DNA from 4 places in the Escherichia albertii genome. Region 3 is predicted to be linked to each of the others. Evidence: predicted binding sites of a transcription regulator. Region 3 holds the regulator's gene; each other region holds the start of a gene.
The links. The regulator CRP, encoded in region 3, controls carbon source genes, mostly activating them, when cyclic AMP is high. The targets are predictions, from matches to a motif close to ATGTGANNNNNNTCACAT.

Region 1: PS053_RS07145 (YfcZ/YiiS family protein) is a predicted target of CRP. The motif match lies at 2,435-2,452, and genes of this name have one in related genera.
Region 2: PS053_RS16360 (YjcB family protein) is a predicted target of CRP. The motif match lies at 6,299-6,316, and genes of this name have one in related genera.
Region 4: drpB (cell division protein DrpB) is a predicted target of CRP. The motif match lies at 6,391-6,408, and genes of this name have one in related genera.

What each region holds. Positions count from the first base shown of each region.
Region 1 is NZ_CP117568.1:1,456,377-1,464,346, reverse strand. Features, by position in the region: gene mlaA (phospholipid-binding lipoprotein MlaA) at 28-783, shown strand; gene fadL (long-chain fatty acid transporter FadL) at 845-2,185, opposite strand; gene PS053_RS07145 (YfcZ/YiiS family protein) at 2,557-2,841, shown strand; gene fadI (acetyl-CoA C-acyltransferase FadI) at 3,022-4,332, shown strand; gene fadJ (fatty acid oxidation complex subunit alpha FadJ) at 4,332-6,476, shown strand; gene sixA (phosphohistidine phosphatase SixA) at 6,679-7,164, shown strand; gene PS053_RS07125 (fimbrial protein) at 7,809-7,970, shown strand, end outside.
Region 2 is NZ_CP117568.1:3,371,727-3,379,696, reverse strand. Features, by position in the region: gene PS053_RS16385 (Na+/H+ antiporter) at 1-1,489, opposite strand, end outside; gene ghxP (guanine/hypoxanthine transporter GhxP) at 1,640-2,989, opposite strand; gene soxR (redox-sensitive transcriptional activator SoxR) at 3,536-4,000, opposite strand; gene soxS (superoxide response transcriptional regulator SoxS) at 4,086-4,409, shown strand; gene PS053_RS16365 (EAL domain-containing protein) at 4,412-5,998, opposite strand; gene PS053_RS16360 (YjcB family protein) at 6,446-6,727, shown strand; gene ssb1 (single-stranded DNA-binding protein SSB1) at 7,176-7,712, opposite strand; gene uvrA (excinuclease ABC subunit UvrA) at 7,964-7,970, shown strand, end outside.
Region 3 is NZ_CP117568.1:2,488,758-2,496,727, forward strand. Features, by position in the region: gene PS053_RS12165 (hydrolase) at 1-32, shown strand, start outside; gene PS053_RS12170 (YheU family protein) at 26-244, shown strand; gene PS053_RS12175 (phosphoribulokinase) at 298-1,167, shown strand; gene PS053_RS12180 (OsmC family protein) at 1,222-1,626, opposite strand; gene crp (cAMP-activated global transcriptional regulator CRP) at 1,928-2,560, shown strand; gene PS053_RS12190 (YccS/YhfK family putative transporter) at 2,611-4,701, shown strand; gene argD (bifunctional acetylornithine/succinyldiaminopimelate transaminase) at 4,811-6,031, opposite strand; gene pabA (aminodeoxychorismate synthase component 2) at 6,117-6,680, opposite strand; gene PS053_RS12205 (putative adenosine monophosphate-protein transferase Fic) at 6,712-7,314, opposite strand; gene PS053_RS12210 (YhfG family protein) at 7,304-7,471, opposite strand; gene ppiA (peptidylprolyl isomerase A) at 7,576-7,970, opposite strand, start outside.
Region 4 is NZ_CP117568.1:975,209-983,178, reverse strand. Features, by position in the region: gene msrP (protein-methionine-sulfoxide reductase catalytic subunit MsrP) at 1-468, opposite strand, end outside; gene hiuH (hydroxyisourate hydrolase) at 577-990, opposite strand; gene hprR (response regulator transcription factor HprR) at 1,122-1,793, shown strand; gene PS053_RS04835 (heavy metal sensor histidine kinase) at 1,793-3,151, shown strand; gene hchA (glyoxalase III HchA) at 3,266-4,117, opposite strand; gene ompC (porin OmpC) at 4,632-5,819, opposite strand; gene drpB (cell division protein DrpB) at 6,462-6,743, shown strand; gene PS053_RS04815 (phosphohydrolase) at 6,783-7,478, shown strand; gene dcm (DNA-cytosine methyltransferase) at 7,545-7,970, shown strand, end outside.

The DNA of each region.
Region 1 (7,970 bases), 1.0 Mb from region 3:
AAGCCATAAAAAAACAGGGAGACATTTATGAAGCTTCGCCTGTCGGCGCTTGCTCTGGGAACTACGCTTCTGGTGGGGTGTGCGAGTTCCGGCACAGATCAGCAAGGGCGTTCTGACCCGTTAGAAGGGTTTAACCGCACCATGTACAATTTCAACTTCAATGTGTTAGATCCGTATGTTGTTCGACCGGTGGCTGTCGCCTGGCGCGACTATGTCCCGCAACCGGCTCGTAATGGGCTGAGCAACTTTACCGGCAACCTTGAAGAACCTGCGGTAATGGTCAACTATTTCTTGCAGGGCGATCCTTATCAGGGGATGGTCCACTTTACCCGCTTTTTCCTGAACACCATTTTGGGTATGGGCGGCTTTATTGATGTCGCGGGGATGGCAAATCCGAAACTGCAACGTACGGAACCTCATCGTTTTGGTAGCACTCTGGGCCATTACGGCGTTGGCTACGGGCCGTACATGCAATTACCGTTCTACGGCAGCTTCACGTTGCGTGATGATGGCGGTGATATGGCGGATGGCTTGTATCCGGTACTTTCCTGGCTGACCTGGCCGATGTCTATCGGTAAATGGACGCTTGAAGGTATCGAAACTCGTGCGCAATTGCTGGATTCTGATGGCCTGCTTCGCCAGTCGTCAGATCCTTATATTATGGTGCGTGAGGCCTACTTCCAGCGTCATGACTTCATTGCCAATGGCGGTGAACTTAAACCGCAGGAAAACCCGAACGCGCAAGCGATTCAGGATGAGTTAAAAGAAATCGATTCTGAGTAATCGATAAATAAAAAAGGTGAGTCGCAAAACTCACCTTTTTTCTTATTAAATGACCAGGTTATCAGAACGCGTAGTTGAAGTTAGTACCGAACAGCCAGGCTTTACCTTCGGACTCGAATTGGTATGGGCCTTCGTTAATCTTCACACTCTGACCGTGCATATAAGAAACGCCAACATCGACGGATGCATCTTTATTAAACGCATAAGTCGTACCTGCGCTCAGCCAGAAACGGTCCTGATCGGGAATGGAAATCGAACGGTTTTGTGCCGGAACCGGGCTGTCATCGAAGGCGATACCCGTACGGAAGGTCCAGTTATCATCGTAGTAATAAGTGGTACCCAACGCGATGCGGTAAGCGTCTTTAAAGCCTTCATGTTTCTGGAACAACGTATCGCCACCGGTAGAGGTCGCTTTCAGTTGTTGGAACTGGCTCCAGCTGGTGTAAGCCAGGCTATAGTGAATCGCCCATTGCGGCGCGACACGGTTATAACCCGACACTTCCCACATTTCAGGCAGATTCAGCGTCAGATAACCTGACTGCGTTGCTCCGCCCGTAGCCGTTGGCAGACCGAAATTGTAGTTGTTAATAGCCACTGGCAGATCGCTGCTGTAGTTACCTTTGAAGTCAATTTTAACTTCAGAACGGTAGGTCAACGCGTAGCGGTTGTTTTTATCCAGTTCATACAGGATGCCGGCATTCCAGCCAAAGCCCCACTTGTTGCCATTCAGATGAGCAATTTTCTCATCGCTTGGGATGCTATTAGCCATGCCCGCCAGTTGCTGCCCTTGTGGCGTCGCCCCGGCGGGAGATTGCATAATCTGACCTGCAACCAGTTGCCCCAGGTCGCCCGCGAAGCGTTCAATTTTCGCGCGGGCGTAGACGGCATTCAGACCGAGACCAAAACTCCATGCGTTATTTAAACGATAGGCGCCGCTTAGGTTCATGTTGATGGTTTCGAGGTCGGTTGTACCACCGACAGAACCACCTGCATAGGTGTCGTTAAACTCTGTCGCCAGACCGTAGTTGGAGGTAATGGAAGCTCCCCAACCAAACTGATCGTTAATTGGCGCCACAAAGTGAGCGTTCGGAACCCATGCCGTCGGCGCGATGTTATCCGCGTCGAGGCTACGACCAGACGGAGAAGTCCCGCTGATATTCACATCAGGATCGATATAAACCGCACCGGCAGAAAAAGTCGGGCGATCAAACATAGTAATCAACGCCGGGTTACGACTGACGTTACCCGCGTCATCGGCAATTGCGCCTTCCCCAGAATAAGCCCGACCCAGGCCAGAGGAAGAAAATTCGTTTAACTGAAAGCCTGCTGACCAGGCCTGGGTGGAGATAAGTGCCACTGCGACTGCGAGAGCAGACTTTGTAAACAGGGTTTTCTGGCTCATGACCATAACCTCAATAATTTATTTTTATACAAACTATGTTACGTGGTGTAACAGGAGCGCGAAGTGTAGGGTCTGATGTACATCTTAGAAATCAGACCAGTGGCGAGAGTATAGGTCGGACCAGATAGAATGTTGCAAGTATGTTTCGATACTTTTTCAAATATGATCAAAGAAACGCGATCCAGCTGGCAAAATTTGGAGGTGGCGCACTCATTCATTTGGGTGAATTTTGTTTTAGATCATTTTTAAGTGTGATTTCGGTCACTTATCTGATTTTGCAGAATTAACAACTGGAGCGGCACTTTCCAGAAGCGTAAAATATCCGTAACGTTTATCTGGCACCTTGGGTGCACATACAGAGGAAATCAACGATGAGTAAATGTAGTGCTGATGAAACCCCGGTTTGCTGCTGTATGGATGTTGGCACCATTATGGACAACTCCGATTGCACCGCGTCTTACAGCCGTGTGTTTGCAAACCGCGCAGAAGCAGAACAAACGCTGGTGGCGCTGACTGAAAAAGCCCGTAGCGTAGAGTCCGAACCGTGCAAAATTACTCCGACTTTCACTGAAGAGTCTGACGGTGTTCGTCTGGATATTGATTTTACTTTTGCCTGCGAAGCTGAAATGCTGATCTTCCAGTTGGGTCTGCGTTAATTCCTCTCGGATAACGACGCCTCTGCCCGTTGCTGGCAGGGGCGTTTTCTTTTCTTCTTCCCGTTATCACTGTGTCATAGCTCTCACTTTCCCTTTTCTCTGCTTGGCTAAATGTAAAAAAATGGTTAAGACTATGATCAGGTCAGACCACTTTATATCTTTTTTTTACAGGGGAATGTTATGGGTCAGGTTTTACCGCTGGTTACCCGTCACGGCGATCGTATCGCCATTGTCAGTGGGCTACGTACGCCTTTTGCCCGTCAGGCGACGGCATTTCATGGCATTCCTGCTGTTGATTTGGGGAAGATGGTGGTCGGTGAACTGCTCGCCCGCAGTGAAATTCCCGCCGATGTGATTGAACAACTGGTCTTTGGTCAGGTTGTGCAAATGCCGGAAGCCCCCAACATTGCCCGTGAAATTGTTCTTGGCGTCGGAATGAATGTCCATACCGATGCTTATAGCGTTAGTCGCGCTTGCGCCACGAGTTTTCAGGCTGTCGCTAACGTTGCCGAAAGTTTAATGGCGGGAACCATTCGCGCGGGTATTGCGGGCGGAGCTGACTCCTCTTCCGTATTGCCAATTGGCGTCAGTAAAAAACTGGCGCGAGTGCTGGTGGATGTCAACAAAGCCCGCACGCTGAGCCAGCGTCTGAAACTATTCTCCCGCCTGCGTTTACGTGACCTGATGCCTGTACCGCCTGCGGTGGCGGAATACTCCACCGGCTTGCGAATGGGTGACACTGCGGAGCAAATGGCGAAAACATACGGCATTACTCGCGAACAGCAGGATGCATTGGCCCATCGTTCGCATCAACGTGCCGCTCTGGCGTGGTCGGAAGGAAAACTTAAAGAAGAGGTGATGACCGCCTACATCCCTCCTTATAAACAGCCTCTCGCAGAAGATAATAATATTCGCGGTAATTCCACGCTTGCTGATTACGCAAAGTTACGCCCGGCGTTTGATCGTAAACATGGCACAGTGACTGCGGCGAACAGTACGCCGCTGACCGATGGCGCAGCCGCTGTGATCCTGATGACCGAATCGCGGGCGAAAGAATTAGGGCTGATACCGTTGGGATATCTGCGTAGCTACGCGTTTACCGCGATTGATGTCTGGCAGGACATGTTGCTCGGCCCGGCCTGGTCAACACCGCTGGCGCTGGAACGTGCTGGTTTGACGATGGCCGATCTGACGTTGATTGATATGCACGAAGCCTTTGCCGCCCAAACGCTGGCGAATATCCAGTTACTCGGTAGTGAACGTTTTGCCCGCGATGTGTTAGGAAGAATGCATGCTACCGGTGAAGTTGACGACAGTAAATTTAATGTGCTCGGCGGTTCCATTGCTTACGGTCATCCTTTTGCCGCAACAGGTGCGCGAATGATCACCCAGACCTTACATGAACTGCGCCGCCGTGGCGGTGGATTTGGTTTGGTGACCGCCTGTGCCGCAGGTGGACTTGGCGCAGCAATGGTTCTGGAGGCGGAATAATGGAAATAGCATCAGCATTTACCCTCAATGTGCGTCTGGACAATGTTGCCGTCATCTCTATTGACGTTCCCGGCGAGAAAATGAATACCCTGAAGGCAGAGTTCGCTTCGCAGGTACGCGCCATCATTAAGCAACTCCGTGAAAACAAAAATCTGCGCGGCGTGGTGTTTATCTCCGCGAAGCCGGACAACTTTATTGCCGGGGCAGACATCAACATGATCGGCAACTGCAAAACGGCACAAGAGGCGGAAGCGTTGGCGCGGCAAGGCCAGCAGTTGATGGCGGAAATTCATGCCTTACCCGTACCGGTTATTGCCGCTGTCCACGGCGCTTGCCTCGGTGGCGGGTTGGAGCTGGCGCTGGCCTGTCACGGACGCGTCTGTAGTGACGACCCTAAAACGGTGCTTGGTTTACCGGAAGTCCAACTGGGATTATTGCCCGGTTCGGGCGGAACTCAGCGTTTACCCCGACTGGTGGGCGTTAGCACTGCGCTGGAGATGATCCTCACCGGCAAGCAACTTCGTGCGAAACAGGCGTTAAAATCTGGACTGGTGGATGATGTCGTTCCTCATTCCATTTTACTGGAAGCCGCGGTAGAGCTGGCGAAGCAGAATCGTCAGGCTTCACGAACTCTCCCAATCCGTGAGCGCGTAATGGCGGGGCCGTTGGGGCGTGCGTTGCTGTTCAAAATGGTCGGCAAAAAAACAGAGCAGAAAACACAGGGCAATTATCCGGCGACAGAGCGTATTCTTGAGGTTATCGAAACCGGGCTGGCGCAAGGCGTCAGCAGTGGTTATGACGCTGAAGCTCGTGCTTTTGGCGAGCTGGCGATGACGCCGCAATCGCAAGCTCTGCGTAATCTCTTTTTTGCCAGTACAGAAGTGAAGAAAGATCCCGGTAGCGATGTCGAACCTGGCCCATTAAACAGCGTGGGGATTTTAGGCGGCGGCTTGATGGGCGGCGGTATTGCTTACGTCACTGCCTGCAAAGCGGGTCTTCCGGTACGAATTAAAGATATCAACGCCCAGGGCATTAATCATGCGTTGAAATACAGTTGGGATCAGCTGGACAGCAAAGTGCGCCGTCGTCATCTCAAAGCCAGCGAACGCGACAAGCAACTGGCTTTAATTTCCGGTACGACGGATTACCGCGGTTTTTCACATCGCGATTTGATTATTGAAGCGGTATTTGAAAATCTCGAATTAAAACAAAAGATGGTGGCAGAAGTTGAGCAAAATTGCGCTTCTCATACTATTTTTGCGTCGAATACGTCATCTTTACCCATTAGCGATATCGCCGCGTATGCCACGCGACCAGAACAGGTTATCGGCCTGCATTTCTTTAGTCCGGTCGAAAAAATGCCGCTGGTGGAAATTATTCCTCATGTCGGTACATCGGCGCAAACCATCGCCACCACGGTAAAACTGGCGAAAAAACAAGGTAAAACGCCGATCGTGGTGCAGGATAAAGCCGGGTTTTATGTCAATCGCATTTTAGCGCCGTACATTAACGAAGCTATCCGCATGTTGACTGAAGGCGAGCGTGTGGAGCATATCGATGCAGCGCTGGTTAAATTTGGTTTTCCTGTCGGACCAATCCAACTTTTGGATGAGGTAGGAATCGACACCGGGACTAAAATTATTCCTGTACTGGAAGCAACTTATGGAGAGCGTTTTAGCGCGCCTGCAAATATTGTCTCTTCAATTTTGAATGACGATCGCAAAGGCAGAAAAAATGGCCGGGGTTTCTATCTTTATGGCCCAAAAGGGCGTAAAAGCAAAAAACAGGTCGATCCCGCCATTTATCCGCTGATTGGCGCACAAGGGCAGGGGAGACTTTCCGCACCACAGATTGCTGAGCGGTGCGTGATGTTAATGCTGAATGAAGCCGTACGTTGTCTGGACGAACAGGTTATTCGCAGTGCCCGCGATGGCGATATTGGCGCCGTATTTGGTATTGGTTTCCCGCCGTTTCTTGGTGGCCCGTTCCGCTATATCGATACACTCGGGGTGGGGGAAGTCGTGGCGATAATGCAACGCCTGGCCACGCAGTATGGTTCGCGCTTTACCCCTTGTGAACGTTTACAAGAGATGAGCGAGCGTGGAGAAAGTTTTTGGAAAACAACTGCAACTGACCCTCATTAAAAGGGTCAAAGCTATATCAATCCGCGCTGAATGGCGGAGTTCAGGTCAAAATGTAAACACATATTGACTATACTTACGCCATTGAGGTAAAAAACAGCGTTTCATTCGGTGAATGGATAAGGCACAATGCCGGCCACCGTTTCGTTTCTCTGGTTTCAGATGAAACAAGACGGGTGAATCTGGTTAACAAAAGCGGTGCAATATGCAAGTTTTTATCATGCGTCACGGCGACGCAGCCCTCGATGCCGCCAGTGATTCGGTTCGTCCTCTGACCACTAATGGTTGTGACGAATCTCGCCTGATGGCGAACTGGCTGAAAGGTCAAAAAGTGGAAATCGAACGTGTTCTGGTGAGCCCGTTCCTGCGAGCCGAGCAAACACTGGAAGAAGTCGGGGATTGTATGGATCTGCCTTCCAGCGTGGAAGTTCTGCCGGAGTTGACGCCCTGCGGCGATGTTGGTCTGGTCAGTGCTTATCTTCAGGCATTGACCAACGAGGGTGTCAAATCGGTCCTGGTTATCTCTCACTTACCGTTAGTTGGGTATCTGGTTTCCGAGTTATGCCCGGGCGAAACGCCGCCTATGTTTACCACTTCAGCCATTGCCTGTGTAACGCTTGATGAAAGCGGAAACGGTACATTCAACTGGCAAATGAGCCCATGTAATCTGAAGATGGCGAAAGCGATTTAACCTCCTGGTATGCCCGATATGAGCAACATATCGGGCATTTCTGTTTTACATCTCATCATCAACACTCGACCGAAAACAAGCCGGGTTATCTTTATCTCCGCTTTCAGCTAGCGCCTTTGGGAGCTTTTGGAGAGTTCGTCGAGGGGAAGAGGAGATTTTTCGTCGTGATGTATTATTACATTAATAAACTCAAAACCTATGGCGGGTATTACTAATAATATTATTGGGTCCAGATAATATATTATTTAAATTCCTTTAAATTATATTCATAAAAGAACAGGCAGGCAAATTAAATATTTTTTTTGTGCTTTTTGCGAATGATAAATATTTGCATGGTGTATGTTTATGTCGTGTTTTTAACATAAAGTGTACAAAATAATCAGGATAGTCTTATGAATAAATACATTGTTTCTATATAACAATATTTTCTAACTTCTGAATTAAGTAAAATTAAATTGAAGCATCTGGACAAAAACCGTAATGTCTCGCCACACCAAAGAATATCTTCTTGCTCGACCTATTTCACTATTGGTCGGATAGCTTATTCGATGGCTGGGTATAAACACTTCCAGGATATTTATGATCTGCGGATTATATATTCCACGATGTTTATATTTTAATCATTTAGAGTTTAAGGATGAATAATGAGTAAGTTTGTTAAAACTGCCGTTGCGGCAGCGTTGGTCATGGGTGCGCTTTCTTCTGCTTCTGTTTTTGCCGCTAACAACGGTACCGCGCGTTTCTACGGTACGCTGGAAGATTCTGTCTGCTCTATTATTCCTGACGATCACAAACTGCAAGTCGAC
Region 2 (7,970 bases), 880 kb from region 3:
CCAGAATTGAACTTTCGACATCGTTCCGCCCATCGGCGCGACGACGCAAGTTACCAATGACACGAGAGCTAACTTCAGTGAGCAACTGGTTGTCGATATTCTCTTCGGTGTCTGCCGCCAGTCGTTCTTCCATTTTCTGGATCGCCACAATTGCCACTTCTGCGGTTGCAGCACGCGCAATGCGCTCCTCTTTCAACTGCTGCGAATGATCCGCGACTTCAATGTGTTGCAGCAGAACAGGCAACATCACCACGCCGACAAACAGCGAGAAGAGAATGACGCCAGCCGCCAGGAAGACCAACTCATAACGCGCCGGGAAGACGTTGCCATCCGGCAACAGCAGCGGAATAGAGAGCACACCGGCCAGAGTGATCGCCCCGCGCACCCCAGCGAAAGAAGCGATCAGGATTTCTCGTGTGGTCCACGAACCAAACTCCATCGGCTTCCTCTTCAGGAAACGGTTGCTGAACTTTTTCATCGTCCACAGCCAGCCAAAACGAACCAGCATTAACGCCGCATAAATCAGGATAATGTCGGTAAACAGCATCCAGATTTCGACGTTGGGGTCGATTTCAGCCGCCATCAGCGATGTCTCCAGAATGCCAGGCAATTGCAGCCCCAACAGCAAGAACACCATGCCGTTAAAGACAAACTCCAGCATCGACCAGGTGCTGTTAGCACGCAGACGCATCGCCAGCGGCGCACGGCGCATTACGCCGGAACGAGTGATGGTCATCCCGGCGGCAACCGCCGCGAGAATGCCGGAAACGCCAATATGTTCAGCAATCAGATAAGAAGCGAACGGCAGCAGGAACAGCAGTACGATTTGCGTTGCAGGCTCATCGCCGCCCCAGCGGCTCAGGAAACGCAACGAGCGACCATACAACCAACTCACCACAAAGCCCGCGAGAATACCGCCAATCGCCACTTTCATAAATTCAACCGTCGCACCGCCGACGGTAAAGATCATGGTTCCCATCGCGACTGCCACAGCAAATTTCAGCGACACCAGACCGGAGGCGTCATTCATCAACGCTTCGCCCTGCAAAATGCCCATGATTTTTTTCGGAATGCGCCCTTCACCAACAATCCCGGAGAGCGCTACGGCATCGGTTGGAGAGAGAACGGCCGCCAGCGCAAAGGCAGGAACCAGCGGGATACCCGGCACAACCCAGTAAATAAGAAAGCCAATGCCGACGACGGTAACCACCACCAATGCCAGCGCAAGGCCGAAAATCTCCCGACCATGTTCGAGAAATTCGCGGGTCGGCGTTTTCCAGCCATCCGCAAACAGCAGCGGCGGGATAAATAAGACTAAAAAGAGTTCTGGGTCAAACTCCACATGCAAACCAAATGTCGGCCACGCCAGTAGCGCACCAATGGCGATTTGCATAAGCGGAAGCGGGATCTGAAAGGGCATGACACGAGTGACTACCCCGGACAGCGAGACCACGAGGGTCATTATCAGTATGGTGAAGAAGATTTCCATGTGTTCCCTGTTTGCGATGTTTTTTATGATCTGAGAAAGGCGTTATACCCGGATTCTCAGTTTTTCAGAATATCGCAAAAGCTCACACAATGTGCGGGGAAAATAAAAACGGGCAACACTTGTCGCCCGTTTTCAGAATCATATTAAAAATCAGATAGCCCAACCCCCTGCGTAGAAGGCCACCAGTGCCACGGCGATGACGACCGTACCGATGTTCAACTTACGCCATTCGCCGGAAACCAGACGACCAATCACCAGAGTTGCGAAACCAATCATGATGCCAGTCACGATGTTACAGGTCAGGACAATGAACACCGCCGTGACCAGTCCAGCCATCGCATCGACAAAATCAGCAAAGTCGATTTTCGCCACGTTGCTCAGCATCAGCAGGCCAACGTACATCAGCGCCGGAGCCGTTGCGTACCCCGGAACGAGGTAAGAGAGCGGAGAGAGGAACAGAATCAGCAGGAACAGCACGCCAACGGTGATAGCCGTCAAACCGGTTTTACCGCCCGCCGCCGTACCCGCCGCAGACTCGATGTATACCGCTGCCGGAGCTGCCCCCACCAGACCAGAGAAGATGCTGCTCATAGAGTCAGTGGTCAGTGCTTTCCCGCCGTCGATGATTTGCCCGTCTTTATCCAGCAAGTTAGCCTGCCCGGCTACCGCACGGATAGTCCCGGTAGCATCAAAAACCGCCGTCATCACCAGCGCCAGCACGCTTGGCAGGACTACCGGATTCAGCGCGCCCATAATATCCAGGCTACCAATCAGCGAATTGCCGTTTTCGTCGCTCAATGAAGGCATGGCGAAAATGCCGGAGAAGTGGACATTAGGATCGAAGATCAGACCGACAATCGAGATACCGATAATGGTCAACAGAATACCACCAGGCACTTTCAGTTTTTCCAGGCCGATGATCACCGCCAGGCCGACCAGCGACATCATCACCGGAAAGGTCGTGAAATCACCCAGCGCGACGGGCAGACCATCAAGCGGGTTTTTAATCACCAGGCCAACGCCATTGGCGGCAATCAGCAGCAGGAACAGGCCGATACCAATCCCTGTACCGTGCGCCACGCCATGTGGCAGGTTGCGTAAGATCCAGCTACGGATGCCCGTTGCTGAGATGACCGTAAACAGCACGCCCATCAAAAATACGGCGCCCAGCGCAACTGGAACGCTAATATGTTGTCCCAATACCAGGCTGAATGCCGTAAATGCGGTCAGGGAGATGGCGCAGCCGATTGCCAACGGCAGATTGGCCCACAGCCCCATTGCGATAGAACCCAGTCCGGCGACCAGACAGGTCGCTACGAAAACCGCTGCTGGCGGGAAACCCGCCTTACCCAACATGCCCGGAACAACGATAACCGAGTAGACCATCGCCAGAAATGTTGTTAACCCGGCAACCACTTCCTGACGGACAGTGCTTCCACGTTGTGAAATTTTAAACCAGGCGTCGAGAGAACCGCCGGTACGCGCTGATGGCGTAGACATAAGAAAACATCCCCTGAGAGTTTATTTTTCGTCAAGATGCGTGGCGGACAATCCCCTGCCAGCAAAACGTTATCTTCCTGCTTCAGGTTTGCGACAATCTGGGGCGTCGCAAAAAAAGCAAACGTTTAGCTCCGCGCATACAAAACGGGTGGTAAAAAAAAGCAAACGATTATCCGGCGATCATAGCGGCTTTTTCAACCAAAGTTTGTTGCTTTTTTCCCTTTTCTTGTATTAACGATGAAAAACCAGGCAATTGATGCGCAAACGTTATCGTCAGTGCGCAAAATGACGGCATTTACAGACGTTTTGTGGCGAAGAGTTGCAGCAAAAAATCGCGCAAGAGGGCAAAAACATTGCGGCTAAAAAGCACCGCTTTGCACTGGCGAAGAAACAAGGGTGACATACAATTAGTATATCGACACAAACCGGAACCTCCACCACGTGCTCGAATGAGGTGTGTTGACGTCGGGGGAAACCCTCCCGTGTACCAGCGGGATAGAGAGAAAGACAAAGACCGGAAACAAACTAAAGCGCCCTTGCGGCGCTTTAGTTTTGCTCGTCTTCCAACAAACGCGCGCCTGTTCCTTCCTCTCCTAAACGGTCGCCAGGGTTACGCAACGGGCAGTCACTGCGTGAAAGGCAGCCGCAACCAATACAACCATCCAGCTCATCACGCAGCGCCACCAGAGTGTGTATGCGGCGATCCAGCTCTTCTCGCCATTGCGACGAAAGTTGTTTCCACTCTTTTGCGCTCAAGGAATGCCCTTCAGGTAATACGCCGAACGCCTCGCCAATAGTCGCCAGTGGAATGCCAATGCGTTGAGCTATCTTGATGATTGCAACATATCGCAGCACATCACGCTTATATCGCCGCTGATTGCCGCTGTTACGGATACTGCTAATCAGACCTTTGCTCTCATAAAAATGCAGCGTCGATACCGCCACACCACTGCGTTTCGCAACTTCGCCTGGGGTGAGCAAGGCTTTAATGCGGGGTAATTTCTTTTCCATAAATCGCTTTACCTCAAGTTAACTTGAGGAATTATACTCCCCGACAGATGAATTAACGAACTGAACACTGAAAAGAGGCAGATTTATGTCCCATCAGAAAATTATTCAGGATCTTATTGCATGGATTGACGAACATATCGACCAGCCGCTGAACATTGACATCGTCGCGAAAAAATCAGGCTATTCAAAGTGGTACTTGCAGCGGATGTTCCGCGCGGTGACGCATCAAACGCTTGGCGATTACATTCGTCAACGCCGCCTGTTGCTGGCCGCCGTCGAGTTGCGCACCACCGAGCGCCCTATTTTTGATATCGCGATGGATCTGGGTTATGTCTCGCAGCAGACCTTTTCTCGCGTTTTCCGTCGGCAGTTTGATCGCACCCCCAGCGATTATCGCCATCGCCTGTAGTTTCACTGCCCGCGCGTTAACTCGCGCGCGGGTACTTGCTCCGCCCATGCCATAAATACCTGCGGCGGCATCGCTTTTGCAAAGAACCAGCCCTGGCAATAGCGCACGCCACGTTTACGCAACCAGTTAACCTGCTCCTCAGTTTCTACCCCTTCTGCGATCGTTTTTAGTCCCAGACTATGTGCCAGTTCAATAATATGTTCCGCAATTAAATGGCTGGTTTTGTGGGTAGTCAGCGTCTCAACAAACGATTTATCGATTTTTAAAATATCGATATTCAATGATTTAAGGTTATGCAGGTTGGAGTAACCAATGCCAAAGTCATCAATTGCCACTTCATAACCCGCCTGGCGGAAGGCCTGAATAATCGGCGTCATTTTGGTGACATCAAGAAACGCATGTTCCGTCACTTCAAATTTAATTTGCTGTGGGCGCACCGCGTATTGCTCTGTTTTTTGATTGGTTCGCGCAATCACACGTGAAGTATGAAAATCGGAAGCCGACAAGTTAATGGAAATATAGCGATCGGCATGGGTTGCCAGATACGCGCCCAGCTCACTGAATACGTTATCAATGACATAATCAGTCACCTGTTCAATCATTCCTTCTTTTTCCGCCAGAGGAATAAACTCTGCCGGGTTCATCACCTGTCCCTGATTTCCGGGCCACCGCAACAACGCTTCGGCGCCAATACATTTTTCTGTTTTAATGTCGATAATGGGTTGGTAATAAAGACAGAGTTGCCGTTTTTCGAGTGCGCGCTGTAATTTTCGTTTGGGAGAGCGGTACTCCTGGCTTATACGCAACCAGAGCAATAACAGTACAAGACTCCCCAAAATACCTGCGGGTAAAGCAAAGATAAGATGGTTATAAAAATGGGAGAGAAGACGCTGTTTTGAGGTGGCAACAATGGCGGCAATCGGACGTTTTGTTGAATGGACTATTGCATATAAGTAACCGTTCCGCTCCAGAGTTAACTCATTCTGATGAATCAGAGGTGAAAATGTTTCTGTCGAAGCCAATTTACTTAACGAGAAAAAAGCATTCGTTACCGTATCATACACGCCCCATTGCAGCGTTGGATCGTCAGACATCACCTCGCTCCAGAATAGAGGGTTGATAACTGCCACATAATTTCCCCGCTGCATATAGGTCATTTTATAACCTGAAAAAAAGAGCGTATCACGGTAATAATAAATAGAAACATTGGGAGCACGCTTATAATCTGCAGGTGCAATCATATAGCCGTTAGCAGGGGCCATAAGCGATGAGCATAAAAAATGATTATCATGGGCATATATCAGTTCATTGATATAAAGATAATTGCGAATAATATTCAACATTCGCTTTTGATGGGCGGGAGTACAAACGTGTCCCTGATAACGTTCCGCCTCATCGCTCGCCAAATCTGCCTGTTGAATAACCAACTCGGATTTATCCAGCGCCAACTGCGCAAAGGTACGAAGCTGACTATTAACTTCTGATTTCGCCCAAAGAAAAGCAATCCATAGCGACAGAATGATGGGAAGAAGTACTACAAAGACAATGCCCGGCAACGCCAGCAATTTGTGTCGTGCGCTATGACTCATTTCTATTCATTCCCTGCCTGGTTATATCTGGTCATTGCAAGGTGAAAACCCTGACTACCGACGACGTTAGATAAATCTTACGGTATAAATAGCACTTTTGCCTGATTTGAAATTGATACCTTTATGATTGTTGTTCTAATAAAAATAACTCGCTGATATCAAAAGAGCTTTCCTGAAAAAGAGAAAACTGGCAGGAAGTTACAACGTTTTGTTATTTGGCGTTCCTTCAATGCCGCTGAAAAACCACATAATAAGTACAGAAATAAAAGCGATGGCATAATCTGGCTAACAAACAATCAAGTGTGATATAGTTCACAAAAATGATGAAACAGATTTAGCGTTTCATTTTTGTGTTCTGCAAGCCCCACGATAGCCAGAGTGTACCACGCCTCCAGTGAGCAACGTCGCGCTGTCCAGGGCATCGGCTATTTTCAGAGGAATTTTTCGATGGCTACCCTCACCACTGGCGTGGTTCTTCTCCGCTGGCAACTTCTTAGCGCCGTACTGATGTTTCTGGCCAGTACGCTCAACATTCGTTTTCGTCGCTCTGATTACATCGGGCTTGCAGTAATCAGCAGTGGTCTGGGGGTCGTTTCCGCCTGTTGGTTCGCGATGGGATTGCTTGGCATCACAATGGCGGATATTACCGCCATCTGGAGCAATATTGAGTCCGTGATGGTGGAAGGAATGAATCAGGCGCCACCACAGTGGCCGATGATTTTGACCTGATAAACAGAAGTCTCCGCAAAGAGAAGCTTCTGGGACTGATAACAAACGCAAAATAGCCTGATGCGCTGCGCTTATCAGGCCTACACAATCTCTGCAATATATTAAATTTTCATGCTTTTGTAGGACGGATAAGGCGTTCACGCCGCATCCGGCATGAACAAATCGCACTTTGTCAATAATCTGAGGCCGCGGAGAAAGCGGCCTCAGAATGATAGCAAACGCAAAATAGCCTGGTGCGCTGCGCTTATCAGGCCTACACAATCTTTGCAATGTATTAAATTTTCATGCTTTTGTAGGACGGATAAGGCGTTCACGCCGCATCCGGCATGAACAAATCGCACTTTGTCAGCAAATCTGAGAAGCCTCCGCAAAGGAGGCTTCTTTTTATGGTTGACGGAGCTTTAATTTCCCGCCTTAAGAAAACATAACCTGTTTTCTTAATGGCAAATCAGAACGGGATATCGTCATCAAAGTCCATCGGCGGTTCGTTAGACGGCGCTGCCGGAGCGGACTGCTGCGGACGAGACTGCGCGCCGCCGCTGAACTGATTGCCACCCTGCGGCTGCTGAGGCTGACCCCAACCCCCCTGCGGCTGACCGCCACCGATATTGCCGCCAGCCGGAGCGCCACCACTCTGACGCCCCCCCAACATCTGCATAGTGCCGCCGACGTTTACGACAACTTCTGTCGTGTAGCGATCCTGGCCGGACTGATCGGTCCATTTGCGGGTACGCAGCTGACCTTCGATATAAACCTGGGAACCTTTACGCAGATATTCGCTGGCCACTTCAGCCAGTTTGCCAAACAGCACAACACGGTGCCATTCAGTCTGCTCTTTCATCTCGCCGGTCGCTTTATCACGCCAGGATTCGGAAGTAGCCAGCGTAATGTTGGCAACTGCGCCACCATTTGGCATGTAGCGTACTTCCGGGTCCTGACCCAGATTACCAACGAGAATAACCTTGTTTACGCCTCTGCTGGCCATGTTCGTGTCTCCTGAAAAAAACGTTCTAATAAGTGTAAACGCGCGATTGTACCATTACCAATAGCGCTTTTACCACGATGTGACCTCGGTTCCGGTAAACAAACATGGCCCGACATTGTTACACTGTATTGTGGGTTTTGCATTCCAATACTGTATATTCATTCAGGTCAATTTGTGTCATAATTAACCGTTTGTGACCGCCGGTAGCGCCATGCCGCCGGGCAAGAAAGTGTTTAATCCGGGAAAGGTGAATGGATA
Region 3 (7,970 bases):
TATCAACGTATCTGGAGGCGAAATCATGTTGATTCCCTGGCAAGACCTCTCCCCCGAAACGCTGGAAAATTTAATTGAAAGCTTTGTGTTACGTGAAGGCACCGATTATGGTGAACATGAGCGCACACTTGAACAGAAAGTCGCCGACGTCAAACGCCAGCTACAGTGCGGAGAAGCGGTGCTGGTGTGGTCGGAACTGCACGAAACGGTCAATATCATGCCGCGCAGTCAGTTTCGCGAATAACCTGCAACCGTCGGCGGACGAGATAATAATGATAGCTAAGTCATGGAGTTACTATGTCTGCCAAACATCCGGTCATTGCGGTAACAGGATCCAGCGGCGCGGGGACCACCACCACCAGCCTCGCGTTTCGCAAAATATTCGCGCAGTTAAATCTGCATGCAGCCGAAGTGGAAGGCGACAGTTTTCACCGCTATACCCGCCCGGAAATGGACATGGCGATCCGCAAAGCGCGCGATGCCGGGCGGCATATCAGTTACTTCGGCCCCGAGGCTAACGATTTCGGCCTGCTGGAACAGACCTTCATTGAATACGGTCAGAGCGGTAAAGGGAAATCTCGTAAATATCTGCACACCTACGATGAAGCGGTACCGTGGAATCAGGTGCCGGGGACATTCACTCCGTGGCAACCGCTGCCGGAACCCACTGATGTCCTGTTTTATGAAGGTTTACACGGCGGCGTAGTCACGCCACAGCATAACGTTGCGCAACATGTGGATTTACTGGTCGGCGTGGTGCCTATCGTTAACCTTGAGTGGATTCAAAAGCTCATTCGCGACACCAGCGAGCGCGGGCACTCACGAGAGGCGGTAATGGACTCAGTTGTGCGTTCAATGGAAGACTATATCAACTACATCACGCCGCAGTTTTCCCGCACCCATATTAACTTCCAGCGCGTTCCCACTGTCGACACCTCAAATCCGTTCGCGGCAAAAGGTATCCCGTCGCTGGATGAAAGCTTTGTGGTGATCCATTTCCGTAATCTGGAAGGTATTGATTTCCCCTGGCTGCTGGCGATGTTGCAGGGTTCATTCATTTCTCACATCAATACATTAGTAGTGCCAGGCGGCAAAATGGGTCTGGCAATGGAGTTAATTATGCTGCCGCTGGTACAACGCTTGATGGAAGGGAAGAAAATCGAGTAACTCACTTTTGAAGCCGGATAGAATATTATCCGGCTTCATACTTTAATCATGAAATCACGCGTCAACCACTTCATACGAATGGGTAATATTCACTGCTTTTTCCAGCATTAGCGCCACCGAGCAATACTTTTCGGCTGAGAGATCCACCGCACGCGCAACCGCTGCGTCTTTTAAGTCACGACCAGTGACAATAAAATGCAGATTAATGTGCGTAAACAGGCGTGGCGCCTCTTCGCGGCGTTCAGAGGTCAGTTTTACTTCACAATCGACCACATCCTGACGCGCTTTTTGCAGAATAGACACCACATCAATGGCACTACAACCACCTGCCGCCATCAACACCATTTCCATCGGACTGGGGGCTTTATCGCCAGAATTGCCGTCCATTAAAATCTGGTGACCAGAGGCGGATTCGCCCAGAAAAGTTAACCCTTCGACCCACTTCACACGCGCTTGCATAATTGGAACTCCATTGCATCAATTTTCCTGACAGAGTACGCGTACTGACCAAATCGCGCAACGGAAGGCGACCTGGGTCATGCTGAAGCGAGACACCAGGAGACACAAGGCGAAAGCTATGCTAAAACAGTCAGGATGCTACAGTAATACATTGATGTACTGCATGTATACAAAGGACGTCACATTACCGTGCAGTACAGTTGATAGCCCCTTCCCAGGTAGCGGGAAGCATATTTCGGCAATCCAGAGACAGCGGCGTTATCTGGCTCTGGAGAAAGCTTATAACAGAGGATAACCGCGCATGGTGCTTGGCAAACCGCAAACAGACCCGACTCTCGAATGGTTCTTGTCTCATTGCCACATTCATAAGTACCCATCCAAGAGCACGCTTATTCACCAGGGTGAAAAAGCGGAAACGCTGTACTACATCGTTAAAGGCTCTGTGGCAGTGCTGATCAAAGACGAAGAGGGTAAAGAAATGATCCTCTCCTATCTGAATCAGGGTGATTTTATTGGCGAACTGGGCCTGTTTGAAGAAGGCCAGGAGCGTAGCGCATGGGTACGTGCGAAAACAGCCTGTGAAGTGGCTGAAATTTCATACAAAAAATTTCGCCAACTGATTCAGGTAAACCCGGATATTCTGATGCGTCTCTCTGCACAGATGGCGCGTCGTCTGCAAGTCACTTCAGAGAAAGTGGGCAACCTGGCGTTCCTTGACGTTACAGGTCGCATCGCGCAGACGCTGCTGAATCTGGCCAAACAGCCTGATGCCATGACTCACCCGGACGGTATGCAAATCAAAATTACTCGCCAGGAAATCGGTCAGATTGTCGGCTGTTCCCGTGAAACCGTAGGGCGCATCCTGAAGATGCTGGAAGATCAAAATCTGATCTCCGCACACGGTAAAACCATCGTCGTTTACGGCACCCGTTAATCCCGTCGGAGTGGCGCGTTACTGAATAGCGCGCCATTTTGTTTAACCCGATGTGGCGCAGACTGATTTATCATCCCGATATCAACTATGCACTACGCCAAACGCTGGTGCTATGTTTGCCCGTGGCCGTTGGGTTAATGCTTGGTGAGTTAAGATTTGGTCTTCTCTTCTCCCTGGTTCCTGCCTGCTGTAACATCGCGGGGCTTGATACTCCCCACAAACGTTTTTTCAAACGCTTAATCATTGGCGCGTCTCTGTTTGCTACCTGTAGTTTGCTGACGCAACTCTTACTGACAAAAGATGTTCCCCTACCCTTTCTACTGACCGGGTTAACCCTGATGCTTGGCGTCACTGCCGAACTGGGGCCTTTACACGCTAAATTACTCCCCGCATCGCTGCTGGCTGCCATTTTTACCTTAAGTCTGGCAGGATACATGCCAGTCTGGGAACCGTTGCTTATCTACGCATTAGGCACGCTCTGGTACGGGCTGTTCAACTGGTTTTGGTTCTGGCTCTGGCGCGAACAACCGCTACGCGAGTCACTTAGCTTGCTGTACCGTGAACTGGCAGATTATTGCGAAGCCAAATATAGCCTGCTTACCCAGCATACCGATCCTGAAAAAGCATTGCCGCCGCTGCTGGTGCGCCAGCAAAAAGCCGTTGATTTAATTACCCAGTGCTATCAGCAAATGCATATGCTTTCCGCGCAAAATAATACCGATTACAAGCGGATGCTGCGTATTTTCCAGGAAGCGCTGGACTTACAGGAGCATATTTCGGTCAGTTTGCATCAACCTGAAGAGGTGCAAAAGCTGGTCGAGCGTAGCCATGCTGAAGAGGTTATCCGCTGGAATGCGCAAACCGTCGCCACTCGTCTGCGCGTACTGGCTGATGACATTCTTTACCATCGCCTGCCAACACGTTTTACGATGGAAAAGCAAATTGGCGCACTGGAGAAAATTGCCCGCCAGCACCCGGATAACCCCGTAGGGCAGTTCTGTTACTGGCATTTCAGTCGCATTGCCCGCGTGTTGCGTACGCAAAGGCCGCTTTATGCTCGCGACCTGTTGGCCGATAAACAACGCCGGATGCCTTTACTCCCGGCGTTGAAAAGCTATCTCTCATTGAAGTCTCCGGCGTTGCGTAATGCCGGACGACTGAGCGTGATGTTAAGCGTTGCCAGCTTGATGGGAACTGCTTTGCATTTACCGAAATCGTACTGGATCCTGATGACCGTGTTGCTGGTAACGCAAAATGGCTATGGTGCGACTCGCTTGCGGATTGTGAATCGTTCCGTCGGAACTGTCGTTGGGTTAATCATTGCAGGCGTGGCGCTGCACTTCAAAATACCGGAAGGCTACACCCTGACGCTGATGCTACTCACCACGCTCGCCAGCTATCTGATATTGCGCAAAAACTACGGCTGGGCGACGGTCGGTTTTACCATTACCGCCGTGTATACCCTGCAATTGCTGTGGCTGAACGGCGAGCAGTACATCATTCCTCGTCTTATCGATACCATTATTGGTTGTTTGATTGCTTTCGGTGGCACGGTCTGGCTGTGGCCGCAATGGCAGAGCGGCTTATTGCGGAAAAACGCCCATGATGCTTTAGAAACCTATCAGGAAGCGATTCGTCTGATTCTGAGTAAAGATCCACAACCTACACCACTGGCCTGGCAGCGAATGCGGGTGAATCAAGCGCATAACACCCTCTATAACTCATTAAATCAGGCGATGCAGGAACCCGCATTTAACAGCCATTACCTGGCCGATATGAAACTGTGGGTAACGCACAGTCAGTTTATTGTTGAGCATATTAATGCCATGACTACACTGGCGCGGGAACATCGGACATTACCGCCGGAGCTGGCACAAGAATATTTGCAGTCTTGTGAAATTGCCATTCAGCGTTGTCAACAGCGGCTGGAGTATGACGAACCGGGAAGTTCTGGCGATACCAATATTATGGATGCGCCGGAGATGCAGCCGCACGAAGGTGCGGCAGGTACGCTGGAACAGCATTTACAGCGGGTTATTGGTCATCTGAACACCATGCACACCATTTCGTCGATGGCGTGGCGACAGCGACCGCATCACGGGATTTGGTTGAACCGCAAGTTGCGGGATTCGAAGGCGTAATCAATTCATTGCCTGGAGCAAACCGTAGGTCGGATAAGGCGTTCACGCCGCATCCGACACCTTTTGTCTGATGCGACGCAAGCTGCGTCTTATCAGGCCTGGGTCCGTTTTACGCCCCAACCACCTTCGCCATGGCGCGGGCAAAACGTTGCATCCCTTCGTCGATATCAGCGTCTTCCACCACCAGCGACGGTGCAAAGCGCATTACATCGGGGCCGGCATTCAACACCATGACGCCAGCCTCAGCGCCCGCATACAGGAAATCACGCGCCCGACCTTTGTACTGTGGTTTCAGCTCAGCGCCAATCAACAACCCCATACCGCGAATATCGCTAAACACATCGTACTGCTGATCTATCTTCTGCAAATGGTCAACAAAACGCTGGCGTTTCGCGTGAATACCTTCCAGCACCTCCGGCGTATTGATGATATCAAAGGCCGCGCCCGCCACCGCACAGGCCAGCGGATTACCGCCGTAGGTTGAACCGTGAGAACCCGGATGAAACGCAGAAGCAATTTCTGCCGTAGTCAGCATGGCGCTAATCGGGAAGCCGCCGCCTAAGGCTTTCGCAGAGGTCAAAATATCCGGCGTCACGCCATAGTGCATATAGGCAAACAGATCGCCGGTCCGCCCCATCCCGCACTGCACTTCATCAAACACCAATAATGCCTGATGCTGATCGCACAACTCGCGCAAGCCTTGCAAGAATTCTGGCGTCGCTGCCGTCACGCCGCCCTCTCCCTGAATCGGCTCAACAACGACCGCGCAGGTATGATCATCCATCACGGCTTTTACTGCGTGGAGATCGTTAAAGGGAACGTGGATGATGTCTGCCGGTTTTGGCCCAAAGCCGTCGGAATATTTGGGCTGCCCGCCCACCGAGACGGTAAACAGCGAACGACCATGAAAAGCGTTGTGGAAGGCAATAATTTTGGTTTTGAACGGGCTATGGCGCACACAGGCGTAATGGCGTGCCAGTTTAAAGGCTGTTTCGTTAGCTTCCGTGCCGGAGTTCATAAACACTACGCGTTCGGCAAACGTTGCCTCAATCAGTTTACGCCCAAGACGCAGCGCCGGTTCATTGGTGAAAACGTTACTGATATGCCATAGCGTTTCCCCCTGGGTTTTTAACGCTTCCACCAGCGCCGGATGGCAATGGCCTAACGCCGTCACCGCAATCCCCCCCGCGAAATCGATGTACTCCTTGCCCTGCTGATCCCAAATTCGGCTGCCCTGACCTTTTACTGGAATAAACTCCGCCGGTGCATAAATCGGCAGGATCACTTCATCGAAAGTCGCACGTGTAATTGCTGTTTGTTCAGTTGCCATCTCATGATCACCCTGTTACGCATAAACCAATGTGAAATTATAATCACAAAATATGCATAAAAAATCACCCGATAGCAACCACAAATCAGCGATGCAGAAAATTAGCCAGCAGTTGATGCCCTTGTTCGCTGAGAATACTTTCTGGATGGAACTGTACGCCTTCCAGATCCCACTGGCGATGGCGAATTCCCATAATCTCACGGGTTTCGCTCCAGGCAGTCACTTCAAAACACGCGGGTAATGAGTCGGGTTCCACCACCAGCGAATGGTAGCGTGTCACGGTGAGTGGATTTGCCAGCCCCTTAAATACGCCCTCACCGTTATGCGTAATCGGTGAAGTTTTGCCGTGCATGACCTTTGCGGCGCGCACAACTTTGCCGCCAAATGCCTGCGCCATTGCCTGATGACCGAGGCAGACACCAAGAATCGGCAAACGTCCGGCATAGTGGCGAATAACGTCAAGGGAGATCCCGGCTTCATCGGGCGTACAGGGGCCAGGCGAGATGACAATTTTCTGCGGTTTAAGGGCGTCGATATCTGCCAGCGTCAATGCATCGTTACGCTTAACCAGCACATCAGCTCCCAGTTCGCAAAAATACTGGTAGAGGTTCCAGGTGAAAGAATCGTAGTTATCAATAAGCAGGATCATGGCAGCTCCGGTACGAAAGAACCGCGCTATTTTACTCAGATTCCCCGGCTTCGCTTACCACTTTGCTAAATATCGTCTGCAATGCGGTGAGATCACCCATGGCCCCGCTCTGATTCGCCTGATTCCAGGCCTCTTTTTCGATACCCAGCCAGCTCAGTTGATATCCGGCATGAATCGCCAGTTGTTCGAAGAAGATGCGCTGCGCCAGACCGCTTCCAACACGAAATGGATGCAGCACGTTGATTTCACAATAATAATGCGCCAGTCGCTCAACGAACATCTCTTTCTCAAGACCAGTCAGATACCCTTCTGCCTCCAGAGCCTGCATCAGGCCGTTCCCCTCTTTTTCGATATAAGCAAAGTGGCAAAACGGTGTATCTCCCTGATAAATATCGACTTCACGCAGTTGGCCCGCCCAGTCGAAAATATCCTGATACAACTGGCGGTGAATAACACATAAGTGCGGTAAACCACGCACCAGCGGACCAAGTTCGATAGTCGCCGCACGCAGTGCCGTCATTTCGTAAGCGGCCTGCTCCAGTTGCTGCTGCTGGCGGATATCCAGTCGGTTACGCATGATGTCGAGGCCAGGATAGAGATACGGGTCGCGCCCTTCGCCGAATTTATCGCTCATAGTGCCTCCTCAGCTCTTCAAGGCGCGCCAAAGCCTCTGCGGCAGTAAGAGTGACTAATGGCATCTCAACGCCTTCAAGACGACGGCTGGCCTGGAAATTACGATTACGCTGAAGCTCCCAGAGACGGGACTTTTGCTTATCGGTGAGTTTCTTCACTTGATGCCTCCCTGAACGTGTCCGTTTGCCACAAGTATAAGCGGCAAATCCGGGTTACGCCGGGAGAGCAAATGCGCGGACAATATTGCCCGCGCGAGAAATGATTACGGCAGGACTTTAGCGGAAAGGATAACTACCGGTTTTGACGGCACATTCCGGTACGGGCCAACGTCATGAGTCGGGACCTGGGAAATCTTATCGGCAACGTCCATACCCTTCACCACTTTACCAAAGACGGCGTAACCGAAATCACGCTGACCGTGGTCGAGGAAGGCATTGTCGGCAACGTTGATAAAGAACTGGCTGGTCGCGCTGTCTTTATCGGCAGTACGCGCCATAGCGATGGTGCCGCGAGTGTTGCGCAAGCCGTTATCGGCTTCATTTTTGATCGGTGGATTCGGTTTTTTCTGCTGCATCTGCTCAGTGAATCCACCGCCCTGAATCATAAAACCAGGGATCACCCGGTGAAAGGTCGTATTGTTATAAAAACCGCTGTTCA
Region 4 (7,970 bases), 1.5 Mb from region 3:
CCACGGCACTACCATCGACCATGCTTCCACGCAGCGCATACGGTAAATTCGCTCTTCCAGCGGGAAACGACGGGTTAAATCATCGTGGTCGAGGGTTAACGGTTTGGCTACTTCGCCGCTAATTTTCAGCGTCCACGGATCGGTTTTCAGGCTGCCGGCATTGGCCGCGGGATCGGCTTTATCCAGCCCGAATTCATAGAAGTTGTTATAGCCGGAAACTTTATCTTCCGGTGTTAGTGGCAAACTGACTTGCCAGGTGGCGGGTTTACTGAACTTCAGTGGCTTTCCGGCGGGAGCGGGCGGGCGATCATTCCCTTTAAACCAGCTAAGCAGATCGGCGTGAGTTGTCGCAGGCAAAGAAAGAGCTGCTGCGCTGATGCCCAGTGCTTTTAATACTTGCCGACGTTGCATAAAGAAAACCGACTCGGCTGTAACATCAGATTCTTTTAGAAATTTATTATTTTTCATAAGCCATCACAATGTTTTGTCGTTTACCAGCAGGATCTCTTCTCTGTTAATCTGTCAGGGAGAGCTCTCCCTAACAGTAGCAGAAATCCGCATCTCTATATTTATGTATTAACTTCCACGATAGGTTGAATATCCATATTGGCTGAGTAACAAAGGCACGTGATAATGTTCGTTAACTTTATTAATATGAAATTCAACGGGGATTTCGGGGAAGAAACTTTCAAGATTTTGTTTCTTGAAATATTCTCCTGTTTTAAATACAACACGGTAATCTCCCGTCGCCGCAGTCTGTTCAGGCCACAGCGCTTTAATTCGCCCATCGTTATCCGTTTTGGCTGAATTGAGTTGTAACCAGCCATTTTCAGATTTCTTTTCAAGAGTGACAGTCACATCAGCAGCAGGTTTTCCTGTCTGCTGGTTCAAAATATGCACGCTAAGGATGTTCTGTTGTGCGGCATAGGTTAAAGAAGGTAATGAAAATGCAGCAGTTGCCACTGATAGTAGAAAATAACGTTTTAGCATTTTTATATCCTTGTCATGTGAAAGAGCTTTGAAGATAACGAAAAAGTTCTGGAGTTACCTTACAGAAACATTACAATTTTGTAATGATGTAGGTGGTTTCTATAACATATGACTTATGGCATATTATTTTCATGAAAATTCTACTTATTGAAGATAATCAAAGAACCCAGGAATGGGTAACACAAGGGCTATCGGAAGCGGGATATGTCATTGACGCTGTTTCCGATGGTCGGGACGGGTTATATCTTGCGCTGAAGGATGATTATGCGCTGATCATTCTTGATATTATGCTCCCGGGAATGGACGGCTGGCAGATCTTACAAACTTTACGAACGGCAAAGAAAACCCCTGTTATTTGCCTGACGGCAAGAGATTCTGTTGATGACAGAGTCAGAGGACTGGATAGTGGGGCAAATGATTATCTGGTGAAACCTTTTTCATTTTCTGAGTTACTGGCAAGAGTCAGGGCGCAATTGAGACAACATCACGCTCTGAATTCAACATTAGAAATCAGTGGATTGAAAATGGACTCAGTAAGTCAAAATGTGAGCAGGGATAATGTAAATATCACTCTGACGCGTAAGGAGTTTCAGTTGCTTTGGCTATTGGCATCCAGAGCAGGCGAAATTATACCCAGAACAGTTATTGCGAGTGAAGTCTGGGGGATTAATTTCGATAGTGATACCAATACGGTAGATGTTGCCATTCGCAGGCTTCGCGCGAAGGTTGATGATCCTTTTAATGAAAAGTTAATTGCAACGATCAGAGGGATGGGATATTCATTAGTTGCGGTAAAAAAATAATGAAAAGATTATCTATAACAGTCCGCTTAACTTTGCTTTTTATATTATTGCTATCTGTTGCTGGCTCTGGGATCGTATGGACCCTCTATAGCGGTCTGGCGAGTGAGTTGAAATGGAGAGACGATACTACATTGATTAACCGGACAGCGCAGATCAAGCAATTGTTAATTGATGGCGTAAATCCTGATACATTGCCCGTGTACTTTAACCGGATGATGGATGTTAGCCAGGATATATTGATCATCCATGGTACTGGTATCAATAAAATAGTTAACCGTACAAATGTTAACAATGATATGTTAAATAACATACCTGCTTCTGAGACGATAAGTATTGCTGGTATTTATCGAAGTATTATCAACGATACAGAGATAGATGCATTACGAATTAATATTGATGAGGTTACGCCATCATTAACGGTTACTGTGGCTAAATTGGCCTCAGCACGACATAACATGCTTGAACAATATAAAATTAACAGCATTATAATTTGTGTTGTCACCATTATCTTGTGTTCGGTGTTGAGTCCGATTTTAATTAAAACGGGATTGCGGGACATAAAAAAGTTGTGCGGTGTAACTGAAAACATGAATTATAACGATATCAGTGAACCTGTTGAGACCAGTTCATTACCTGGTGAACTTAAGCCTCTTGGGCAAGCGCTGAATAAGATGCATCAGGCGTTAGTAAAAGATTTTGAACGACTTAGCCAATTTGCTGACGATCTTGCTCATGAACTTAGAACGCCAATTAATGCATTACTTGGTCAGAATCAGGTAACGCTCAGTCAAACGAGAAGTCTTTCTGAATACCAAAAAACAATTGCCGGAAATATTGAGGAATTAGAAAACATCTCCAGATTAACAGAGAATATATTATTTCTGGCAAGGGCACAGAAAAGTAATGTCTTGATTAATTTTGAATTACTTTCTCTTAAAAGAGAAGTTGAAAATCTAATCGATTATCTTGAGTATCTTTCTGACGAGAAAGATATTCATTTTAAGATTGACTGTGATCGGCAAATATATGCTGATAAAATTTTGCTACAACGAATGTTATCGAATCTTATTGTTAATGCTATTCGATATTCACCAGAAAAATCACTTATTTATATAGCAAGCTTTCTTGATGAAAATAGCTATCTCAATATTGATATCGCCAGCCATGGAGCCAGAATTAATGAACCAGAAAAACTCTTCCGCAGATTCTGGCGAGGTGATAATTCGCGCCATTCCGTAGGTCATGGACTTGGGCTATCTTTAGTCAAAGCGATTGCTGAATTGCATGGTGGAAGTGCTACGTACCATTATATAAATAACAACAATGTGTTCCGAATTATTTTACCGCAAAGAAACTAACTTATGGCAAGCATTATTCATATCTAAATATGAAGTTAAAATGAAACCGCAGTCACGCTCTGAACGTTAACGTGCTGCGGTTAATTATTCGCTTAAATTAACACGTAACGGGCATTAGTCCGCGTAAACCGCCAACATTTCCTGGGCAGCCAGTTTACCTAACGCATTCGCTGCGAAAGGACTGTCGCCAGTCAGAAGTTTACGGTCTTTATGAACCCGTCCGGTGATATCATCATTGACGATGTTCATTCCCATTTTCTTCAGTTCTTCACCGAAGTACCAGGTCAGATGGCCTGGCATATAGCCAATTTCTGGCGTTTGTTTGTCTGCAGCGTCCGGGAATGCACAAATGGAATAACCGTTCAGTGGGTTATCGCCCTGGCGAAGCGCCAGAAAAGCTGCCGGACCATGGCAAAGGGAGATAACAAAACGATCATTTTCGATAGCCCACTGCAGAGCGGCGGCTACGTCTTCACTTTCTGGCAAACCGATGAGTGCACCATGACCACCGGGAACAAAGATCGCTGCATATTCGCTGTCTGCGTTCAGGCTGGCGACAACATCCGCTAATTTCTTCGGATTGCGGAACAAAGATTTGTGTTGCTCAAAAAATGGCATCACTTTTTCATCTTTGTGCGGCATAGCCCAATATTCAAACTTCGTCATCAGGCCGGAAATGGTCGCAACTTCGAATTCGAAACCCGCCGCATGTAGATGATATAATGGCAGCAACGTTTCAATCGGATGATTGCCCGTTGAGAAGAGTTTGCCGTTATCAGTCGGCAAATAGCGTTCATCAGCGGCGATCACCAGAATTTTGTGCTTACCGCTATACGGTTTTGGATAGTCAACGCCATCGAGATCAGAAACTGGGCTGGTATATTGGCTGAGCGAATATTCTGAAGGAAAGAATGCATTATCTTCGGCAATGTCAACCTGTGGATTTTTACTTGTTTGAACAGTCATAGTGTATTCCTTATTGTTACTTTGGTAAGTTCGTCACTATATTCGCGACTGAGCTGGTCGCTATCTTTAACCAGAAAGGAAAATGGAGTCAATATATCGAAAGCGGTAGGTAAGGGCAGTGAATATGTAATGATGATGTTGCACTGATGATGAATATTGAACACACTGATTTTTCCTTATCGAGTTAAATAATCTCAGGTAGCATCAGCTTATTTTAGTTCATTTTTCAGAAAAGATGAGATTGACCCTTCGGTGGCGCAATCTTCAATTGTGATATGTGATGCATTGAGGTGCAGTAGAAGGGGAAAAATGGGGAGAATCATGGCACACGTTTTCTTTGGGTATGAAACCCGTTAAGTTCATAATTTCTCCGGTTGTGGTGGATATTGTACGTTAAGAAAATAATGCTGCTATTGCTGGGTATTTGGAGATGATAAAAAGCCTGAGTTCGATGAGAAACGAACCCAGGCCATATTACAATTTTCATTAACGTGTTTAGCAACGCGTTAGCTGATTAGAACTGGTAAACTAAACCTACAGCTACGATATCATCGGTAGCGATGCCGTTTTCTTTGTAGAAATTATCGTCGTTGTCCAGCAGGTTGATTTTGTAATCAACATAGGTGGACATATTTTTGTTGAAGTAGTAGGTAGCGCCAATATCAACGTATTTAACCAGACTTTTGTTGGCGTAATGATGATTACCCTTGCTATCGTAGTTATCACTACTTACACCGCCTAAATCCTTACCTTTAGATTGCAGGTAAGCGATGGACGGGCGCAGACCAAAGTCGAACTGGTACTGTGCAACAACTTCAAAGTTCTGAGTTTTGTTAGCAATAGCATCAGCATCACCGTAACCAGTCATGTTACGAGTTTCAGCATACATGGTTGCTAAGTAAACGTTATTAGCGTCGTATTTAGCACCAACGGTCCATGCTTCAGCCGTTTCACCGCCAGCAGTTGCATCGAAGCGGTCGCCATCACGAGTATTATGGGTACCTTTATGGACCTGCCTATCGGTACGGTCTGAGTTAGAATAAGCTGCACCCAGACTTAAACCGAAGTCAAAGTCGTAGGAAGTGGACATACCGAAGCCGTCGCCATTTTCTTTGGTAATGCCACGTCCTTTACCATTACCAGAACCTTCCTGGCCGAATGGACCACTGCTTTCATTGTTACCCTGATATTGCAGAGCGAAGTTCAGACCATCAACCTGACCAAAGAAACCATTGTTACGATAGGTAGCAACGTTGTTAGCACGACCATTCATGAAATTGTCGGCGCCAGCGTAGGTATCACCACCAAATTCTGGCAGCATATCGGTCCAGGCTTCAACGTCATAAACGACACCGTAGTTACGACCATAGTCGAAGGTACCGTTCTGACCAAAACCTAAACCCGCAAATGCGAGACGAGTAGCAGTATTGCCCTTATCACTTTCAGGGCCGTTTGCACCAATGTTGAATTCCCACTGACCGTAACCCGTGAACTGGTCAGCGATTTGGGTTTCGCCTTTGAAACCAATACGAGCATATGACATGTCGCCATCGCTACTAGAATCATCAGAGAAGTAGTGCAGACCATCTACTTTTCCGTACAAATCCAGTTTATTACCATCTTTATTATAGACTTCAGCCGCATTTGCTGCGCCAGCAACTAATAACGCCGGGACCAGCATTGCCAGAACTTTTCTTTTCATTATGTATTCCCTTGTGATTATAATCTTCATGAATATATCAATAAGTGCCGTTATCCAATAAAAAGCACATTTGGATACTATTCTATGAAGTTCATTTTATTTTAAAGATTACATGTAACAAATGTATTTAAAAGATTTCAAAATGTTTCTATTTTATTTAATATAATTCACGCATATAGGTTATAGATACAATTATTCAGCGTAATTATATAATTATATCAGTGTGTTATTGTTTTCTTGAATTGATAGGCCATGTCAATGTTATTTGCAATGAAGACCTGATGTGATCTGGCGCACATTAATAAAAGCATAAAAAAAGCCGGCATCATGCCGGCCAAAAAATGAAATAAGACGATAAAAGGCTAATAACGTAAGTATCATGACACAGAAAACAAAAAAGAGATAATCGTATTCAATGCGAATATATTCAATAGAAGAATAAATTAATTTATCTCAGCCATGAAGAAAATGCTCTCGCATTTGTTTTTTCAGCAATTATTGCTCCCGGGTAAGAATAATATATTTGTTCAAAAAATGAGTAAGACTTGACTGACTCATCCGATATGGAAAAATGTGACATTTGTCACATAAAATAGCTAAGAGTGATTTTGGGTATCTCAAATGGAGCGCGTTTCGACAACGATGGAAGAGAGACTCTCTCGTAGCCCTGGGGGCAAACTGGCTTTATGGGCTTTCTATACATGGTGCGGCTATTTCGTCTGGGCAATGGCACGTTACGTTTGGGTGATGAGCCGAATCCCGGATGCACCCGTTTCGGGGTTTGAAAGTGATTTAGGCTCTACTGCGGGGAAGTTGTTAGGTGCGTTAGTGGGCTTTTTATTTATGGCCCTGGTTGGGGCGTTATTAGGCGGCATTGCCTGGTATACCCGCCCGCGGCCTGTACGTAGCAGACGCTATGAATAAAAACTGCTAAGGTTGCGATTCATTTGTAACGGGGCGCATATGGACTTACATCACTGGCAGACACAATTTGAAACCTGGTTGAAACGCCATCATCAACACCAGGATGCCGCCCACGATCTGTATCATTTTCGCCGCGTCTGGGCAACGGCACAGAAACTGGCGTCTGATGAAGTTGTAGATATGCTGGTGATTTTAACGGCGTGTTATTTTCATGACATCGTCAGTCTGGCGAAAAATCATCCGCAGCGGCAACGTTCCTCAATACTGGCGTCAGAGGAGACGCGTCGCATCCTGCGTGATGAGTTTGCCGATTTTCCGCCAGAGAAAATAGATGCCGTTTGCCATGCTATTGCTGCGCACAGTTTCAGCGCACAAATCGCACCTTTAACGGCGGAAGCCAAAATTGTCCAGGATGCGGACAGGCTGGAAGCCTTAGGCGCAATAGGTCTGGCGCGGGTGTTTGCGGTTTCTGGTTCGTTGGGCGTGGAACTGTTTGATGGCGAAGATCCATTTGCGCAGCATCGTTCGCTCGACGATAAACGCTATGCGCTGGATCATTTCCAGACCAAGCTGTTGAAATTACCGCTGACGATGCAAACGGCAAAAGGCAAAATGCTGGCGCAGCATAACGCCCGTTTTCTGGTTGAGTTTATGGCCAGGTTAAGCGCGGAGTTGTCAGGTGAATATGAGAAGATAGACCACGACGTGATTCGTGCGTTTTCTCCGGCAGACTGACCCGTGGCCCCTAAACCGATGTAAATATGTTAACCTGTCGGCCATCTCATATGGCCGGTTAAATCTATGCAGGAAAATATTTCAGTAACCGATTCATACAGCACCGGGAATGCCGTACAGGCAATGCTGGAGAAGCTGCTGCAAATTTATGATGTTAAAACGCTGGTGGCGCAACTTAATAGTGTAGGTGAGAACCACTGGAGCGCAGCGATTTTAAAACGAGCTCTGGCGAATGATTCGGCATGGCACCGTTTAAGTGAAAGAGAGTTTACTCATCTGCAAACGCTGTTACCTAAACCGCCAGCGCATCATCCACACTATGCGTTTCGCTTTATCGATCTGTTTGCCGGAATTGGCGGCATTCGGCGCGGGTTTGAGTCGATAGGGGGTCAGTGCGTATTTACCAGCGAATGGAACAAACATGCGGTGCGCACCTATAAAGCTAACTATTATTGCGATCCGGCGACACATCACTTTAATGAAGACATCCGC